DNA from 3 places in the Streptomyces sp. NPDC056480 genome. Region 1 is predicted to be linked to each of the others. Evidence: riboswitches for the same ligand, from Rfam matches in the RefSeq annotation. Region 1 holds a riboswitch; each other region holds the start of a gene.
What was found. A riboswitch is a leader RNA that binds a small molecule or an ion and turns the genes downstream of it on or off. The one in region 1 is predicted to bind cyclic di-AMP.
Positions count from the first base shown of each region.

Region 2: it holds a riboswitch for cyclic di-AMP, as region 1 does, so the genes downstream of both, ACFQ79_RS16360 (C40 family peptidase) here and ACFQ79_RS21225 (M23 family metallopeptidase) in region 1, are expected to answer to the same signal.
Region 3: it holds a riboswitch for cyclic di-AMP, as region 1 does, so the genes downstream of both, ACFQ79_RS22945 (peptidoglycan DD-metalloendopeptidase family protein) here and ACFQ79_RS21225 (M23 family metallopeptidase) in region 1, are expected to answer to the same signal.

Region 1 covers NZ_JBHTSA010000046.1:39,051-41,303, reverse strand. Annotated here, with positions in the region: gene ACFQ79_RS21225 (M23 family metallopeptidase) at 35-1,195, opposite strand; cyclic di-AMP (ydaO/yuaA leader) riboswitch at 1,207-1,353, opposite strand; gene ACFQ79_RS21220 (PP2C family protein-serine/threonine phosphatase) at 1,557-2,253, opposite strand, start outside.
Region 2 covers NZ_JBHTSA010000031.1:27,359-29,611, forward strand. Annotated here, with positions in the region: gene ACFQ79_RS16350 (ClpP family protease) at 1-481, shown strand, start outside; gene ACFQ79_RS16355 (hypothetical protein) at 489-794, shown strand; cyclic di-AMP (ydaO/yuaA leader) riboswitch at 1,109-1,315, shown strand; gene ACFQ79_RS16360 (C40 family peptidase) at 1,319-1,795, shown strand; gene ACFQ79_RS16365 (ATP-binding protein) at 1,868-2,253, opposite strand, start outside.
Region 3 covers NZ_JBHTSA010000053.1:30,160-32,412, forward strand. Annotated here, with positions in the region: gene ACFQ79_RS22940 (tyrosine-protein phosphatase) at 1-485, opposite strand, end outside; cyclic di-AMP (ydaO/yuaA leader) riboswitch at 846-1,033, shown strand; gene ACFQ79_RS22945 (peptidoglycan DD-metalloendopeptidase family protein) at 1,038-2,021, shown strand; gene ACFQ79_RS22950 (SGNH/GDSL hydrolase family protein) at 2,184-2,253, shown strand, end outside.

The DNA.
Region 1 (2,253 bases):
CGGACCGGGTCGCCGTCGTGGCGACCCGGTCGGGTCAGAGGCTGAGGCCCTTGGAGCGCAGCCACTCCGCCGGGTCGAGGCCGGAGCCGCCGGGGGTGTGCACCTCCATGTGGAGGTGGGCGCCGGTGACGTTGCCGGTGGCGCCGACGCGGCCGATGGTCTCGCCGGTGCCCACGGTCTGGCCCGCGGAGACCGTCATGGAGGACATGTGGGCGTACCAGATCTCGGTGCCGTCCGAGAGTTCCAGGACGACGCGGTAGCCGTACGAGCCGGACCAGCCGGCCGACTTGATCGTGCCGCCGTGGACCGCCTTGAGCGGGGTGCCGGTGGGGGCGGCGAAGTCGAGGCCGGTGTGGTAGCCGGAGGACCACATCGAGCCGGACTGCATGTAGGTGGCGCTGAGGCTGTACGAGGAGAGGGGCAGCGTGTAGCTCGCGGCCAGCTTGGCGAGGCGCTCGGCCTCGGCCGCCGCCTCGGCCTTCGCCTTGGCCTCGGCTTCCGCCTTCGCCTTGGCCTCCGCCTCGGCCTTGGCCTTCGCCTCGGCGGCCGCCTTCTCCGCGGCGTCGGCCTTGGCCGCGGCCTCCGCGGCGGCCTTCTCGGCCGCCGCCTTCTCCGCCGCGGCCTTGTCGGCGGCGTCGGCGGAGGCCTGCTGCTGCTCGGCCTGCTGGAGGATGCGGGCGCGCAGGGCCTCGCCCGCGTCGCCGGCGCCGGGCGCGGCCTCGGCCGCCGGGCCGTCCTGGGTGACCAGGCCGGCCTGCTGCATCTGCGGGGCCTTGGTGCCCTGCGCGTCGTCGAGGGTGGCGTACGTGGCGACGGTGAGCGGGTTCGGGTTGGCGCGGGCCGCGCTGACCGTCTCCTGGGTCTCCTCGGGGAGGAGGTCGCCGACACCGGGGAGGTCGTGGGCGTCCGGCAGGTGGAGGTCGGGCAGGTCCGGGAGCGATATGGCCACCGGGGGCTTCTCCTGCGCGGTGGCGAGGCCACCCGCACCGACGGCCGCGATCACACCGACGCCGAGGACGGTGGAGGAGCGGGCGAAGTTGGAGCGCTGCTTGACGACACGGTGGCGGCCGCCGGAGCGGCTCTCGGCGCGGAGGGATCCCTCGGTGGGGTTCCACTCGGTGTCCGGGGCGGCAGGACCCGCACCACCACCGAAGGCATCGAAGGGGGCTTCGGGTGCGGGAGTGTTGGACGCCACGGAGGCGCGCTCCTTTCCTTCCTTCTCGCCTACCGGGTTAGCTGACGGGTTCGGAGCAGGAAGGTCTCCTACGGGCACGGTCGCACAAGTGCGAAGGGCCCGATTCACCCCAAGTAGTGGTTCCCCGGTTCCTTTTCAGGATTCGGCGCGTGCGCACGGTGCCGCCTCTTGCGACGGCTGGGACGACCGCGCTGCGTTATCGAACGTTAATAGACACGGGGTGCCGATTCCAAGCTGTTCCTCTTGATCATTCATTGAATTGGGAGGGAATGGTCCGAGTTGACCCCCCTTCAGTAAGGGAAGCCGAAACCCTCGCGATCTGACGTTATGTCAATTGTTATCGCAGTGAGACACCTTGCGACTACGGCCGGTGACCGGGCCCGCCTCGGGGGGATCCGGACCCGCCCGGCGGCACCACCGGCATCGTCCGGCGACGCTCCGGCTGCCCCGTCGCGGGACGGCTCACCGCGAGCAGCGCCATGTCGTCGGTCGACCCGCCGCCGGTGTGCAGCCGTACGTCGTCCACGAGCGCGTCGAGCAGTTCCTCGGGCCCGGGGAAGATCCGCCCGGCGAGCCGTTCCCCCGGGTCGTAGAAGACGCCCTCGGCGTTCCGCGCCTCCGAGAGGCCGTCGGTGTAGAGGAGCAGCGTGGCGCCCGGCGGGTACGGCCGCGCCTCGGCGCGGTCAGGCCACGACGCCAGCTCGCCCATGCCGAGCGGCAGCGCCGGCTCGCCCGGCTCCATCGTGTCCAGGCGCCCGTCCGCGTACAGCATCAGCGGAGGCGGGTGCCCGCGATTGACGACCCGTACGAAACCGTCGAAGGTGCCGCCCCCGTCACCGCGCGGGATCTCGGCGAGGACGGCCGTGGTGAACCCCTCGAAGGCGTCGAGCCCGTGCCGGCGGGTGCCCTCCCGGGCAAGGGCCCGTTCCAGCCGCTGCGCCACGCCCTCCAGGGTCCGCTCCTGTTCGGCCGCCTCCCGGAACGCCCCGATGACGACGGCGACGGCCTCGACCGCGTCCATGCCCTTGCCGCGGACGTCGCCGACCACGAGCCGTACC
Region 2 (2,253 bases), on a different contig from region 1:
CGCCCAGTTCCTGTATCTGGACCACGCGGGCCCCGAACAGGACATCTCGCTCTACATCAACTCCCCCGGCGGCTCGATCAGCGCCATGACCGCGATCTACGACACGATGCGCTCGCTCCACTGCGACGTGGAGACCACCTGTCTGGGCCAGGCCGTCTCCACCGCCGCCGTGCTGCTCGCCGCCGGCACCCCGGGCAAGCGCATGATGCTCCCGGGCGCCCGGATCACACTGCGTCAGCCCGCCATGGACGAACCGCTCCAGGGACAGCCGAGCGATCTCGACATCCACGCCCGCGAACTGCTCCGTCTCCGCGCGCTGATGACGGGGATGCTCAGCGAGCACACGGGGCGGGACCGGGAGCGCGTCGAGGCCGACCTCGACCGCCTCACGGTCCTGGACGCGCCGGCCGCGATCGCGTACGGCCTGGTGGACCACGTGATCACGAGCCGGCGCGCGGGCGCCGGCGGCACGGCGGGGTGAGCCGGCCGTGGTTCCCGAGCTGCCGCCGCTGCCCGCCCTGACCCGCGCCGAGAGCGAACTCGTCGACGCCTACCTCGAAGTGGTCGACCTGCTGGGCAAGATCAATCCATCCAGGGGAACGCATACCTATGGCGCACTGCGCGCGGCACAAGCCCTGGTGGGACGGACGGAAGCACTCCTCCAGGCCCTGACGCTCATGCATATGCGGGGCGAGAACGAGGTGCACGCGGACACTTTGGCGCGTGCGCTCAGGGTGTTGGACGGTGAGCGCCGGGCGGACCGCGTCACCGTCCCGCGCACCCGCGCGAGTTGACATATCCGCGTGTCGTGTCGAGGTCCGGACGGCCGACGCGGACCGCAGAATCGCTCCCCCGTTCGGCGTAGTCGACGAGTCGACATATATGCCGGGTGAGTTGCGCAACAGGTGTACGCATCTGGCGGAATGGGGCGTTCCACCCCTGGTGCGGGGCTCGTAGGCCAAACCTCCGAAGATCACAAAGGCTCCCTGTCCACCCGTATGGATCAGTCGTGAGGAGCCTCACATATCGCCGTTTCAGCTCGGATTTCGACCTGGGTGTGGGTCAAGATCCCTGTCGACGACAAGCCCCCGCCACCGCGGCGGGGCGGTCCGGGCGGACGCCGAGTCCTGCCGCTGTCCCGGACGTCTGGTCGACAGGATTGGATCGGCAGGAGTGGAGGACCCGATTTTTACGGGGCGTACGCGCTGTTCCGGCAGCGAGGCCGTCCCTCGGGGTGAAGCCGCGTCAGCGGCCGGGCATCTTCGCCAGCCCGAACCCGACAGGTCATCCTTCGCAGGCGGCTGACGAAGGGTTGCGCATGACTGCGCAGATGCACGTCCCGTCCCTGCTGTCCCGGGCCGGAGCCGTCTCGGCTCTCACCCTCGCCGCCGTCGGCGGCACGCTGTTCGCACCCGGTGCGGCAACGGAGGCCCAGGCAGCCACCACGCACGCGAACAAGGCACTGAGCGTCGCCGCGTCCAAGAAGGGAGCTCCGTACCGGTACGGGAGCACCGGACCCTCCAGGTTCGACTGCTCCGGTCTGACGCTCTACGCGTACAAGAAGGCGGGCAAGTCGCTGCCCCGCACCGCGCAGCAGCAGTACAACAAGACCCGGCACATCTCCGCCTCCACCAGGCAGAAGGGGGACCTGGTCTTCTTCCACTCCGGCGGGAGGGTCTACCACGTGGGCATCTACGCCGGCAGCGGCAAGATCTGGCACTCGCCCAAGACGGGTTCCTGGGTGAAGCTCGACAAGATCTGGTCGTCGAAGGTCTACTACGGCCGCGTCCGCTGATCAGGCGGCGGTAGCGGTTCGTCCGTGAGGGGTGCGGTGGCGCCGCCGTACCCCTGACCGACAGCACGGGACCTAACAGCTGGCCACGGGGGCCACGGTCCACGGAAGAGTGATCCAGACCGTCTTGCCGCCGTCCTCGGTCGGCGTGACCGACAGACGGCCGCCGGCTTCGGCGGCGAGGACGCGGATGATGACCATCCCGCGTCCGTTGTCCTGCTGGACCGCCGCCGGGAGGCGACGGGGCCGGCGCGGATGGCTGTCGGTGACGCCGACGTGGAGCCGCTCCTCCCGCTCCAGGCGGACGTCGACCGTGAAGGTGGGCGACTGTCCGAGGGTGTGCAGGACGGCGTTGGTGGCAAGTTCGGAGACGATCAGCCGGATCGAGTCCGCGATCTCCGCGGCGTCGTCCAGACCCCAGCTCATGAGGACGTCCGCGACGTAACGCCGGGCCGTGGGGA
Region 3 (2,253 bases), on a different contig from region 1:
TGCATCAGGGCGGGGAGGCTGTCCTCGGCCAGCGCGTGCAGGATCCGGCTGTGCTCCGGGGTCCGCTCGACCACCATCTTCCGGTACGAGTCGGACATTCGGGTCGCGGCCTTGCCGTCGCCCAGGATGTCCCGCAGCTGCTCGATGTCGCCGTCGCGGACCAGCTTCCAGAACTCCTTTCCGTCGGCCGGGTCGTTGAGGGGTATGTTCACGTTCCGTACACCCGGCAGATCGACGTCCGGGCCCTCGACCTTCCGGTCGGCGAGGTTCCGGAAGTCGAAGACGGTGTGCAGGCCGAGCGAGTCGAGGAAGGCGACGTCCTCCTCGGTGGCGTGGGCGAGGTGGCCGCTGCGGTAGAGGCGGCCGGGGTGCACGGCGCGCCCGTCCGTCGTCGGCAGGCCGCCCACGTCCCGGAAGTTGCGGACCTCGGCCAGCTCGGGCTCGTTCGCTTCGATGGGCGGGACCTGCGGCAGCTGCTGCGTCACGGATGCTCCTGAGGGTCGACGTTCGGGTGCCCGACGCGAGATCGGTTCCAGGGGCAATCATCCAGGTGGGGCCGGGCCGGCGCACCCCCCTGGACGGGAATGGGTGATCTGTCCGAATTGGGGCCTTACGTATAACGCGCCCTGTTTGCAGGCGAGATGAGCCGCAGCGCGTGAGCAGGGTCATAGAAGTGACGGATCGTGGCCGACGGGCCGGAGCAATTGCCGTACGGAAAAAGGAAATCGAGGGTCCGTCATCCACGGAGGGTGACCGGAATTCCGGGCGGAAGGACGTACCCGGAAAGCCGGTGGAAATCACTGGCTTGTTCGCGTCGACCCCGCTCGTCTAGCGTCACCGTCAATCCGGTCGGACCGCCGAATCCTGCCACCGTCCGGAATTCCACTCATCCCATGCGTGGCAGGAGCGGGGGACCCAGGAAGTACGCCGGTCCCGCGACACAGGACGGCTCGGGGTGAAGCCGCGTGAGAGCGCGGCCGGACATCTCCAGTCCGAACCCGACAGCTCACCTCGTAGGCGCCGGAGAGGAATTCGCCATGCCCGCGAAGGGTAAGCACCGCCGCATCAAGTCCAACCGCCTCACCCGCGGAATCGCCGCCGCCGGTACGGGAGGTGCCGTCGTCGCCCTTCCGCTCCTCGGTGCCACCGGCGCCCACGCCGCCGAGCAGGCCGCCCCGGCCGCCGCTCCCGGCCAGGCCGTCACCGCCGCCGCCCAGGTGAAGGCCCCCGCCTCCGCCAAGGCCGCGCCCGCCGCCGCGAAGGCCGCGCCGAAGACGTACTCCGTCGTGCGGGGCGACTACCTGTCGAAGATCGCCGCCGAGCACCACCTCACCGGTGGCTGGCAGAAGCTGTACGCGGACAACCGTCAGGTCGTCGGCGAGAACCCCTCGCTCATCCTGCCCGGCATGAAGCTCACCCTCGGCGCCAAGAGCACCGCCAAGGCCGCCGCGCCGAAGAGCTCCGCGCCCAAGGCCGCCGCGCCGAAGAGCGCCGAGAAGAACGGCGACACCTCGCGCGCCTCCCGGAGCAGCGAGCGCTCCGCCGCCCCGGCCAAGAGCGCCCCGGCCGCGAAGGCGGCGCAGTCCTCGGAGTCCTCCGGCGCCGCGACCTCCGCCTCCGGCTGGTTCGCCCCGGTCAGCGGCGGCATGTCCACCCCGTACCGCGCCGCCGGCTCCATGTGGTCCTCCGGCTACCACACCGGTGTCGACTTCATGGCCTCCACCGGCACCACGATCGTCGCGGTCGGCCCCGGCACCGTCTACTCCGCCGGCGACGGCGGCGCGTACGGCAACCAGGTCGTCATCCAGCACGCCGACGGCACCTTCTCGCAGTACGCCCACCTCTCCTCGATCTCCGTCTCCGCCGGCCAGACCGTGAGCGGCGGAGAGCAGATCGGCCTCTCCGGCGCGACCGGCAACGTCACCGGCCCCCACCTGCACTTCGAGATCCGCACCGGGCCGGACTACGGCTCCGACATCGACCCGATCGCCGCGCTGCGCCAGCACGGCGTGAACATCTGACGCACCGTCGCCACCCGAGGCCCGGCACACACGTGCCGGGCCTCCGGCGTGTTCCCGCTCTATTCCGGCTTGGCAAATTCTTTATCGGTGGCATATGTCACCCGGCGTCAACCCCTCCTTACGGTCGCGTAGGTCACATCCGAAGGGGAAGGATGTGCTCCCGTGGCAGACGATTCGAGATCAAGAGACAAGCACGCATTCGGGTCGTACGCGGCGATCGGTGACAGCTTCA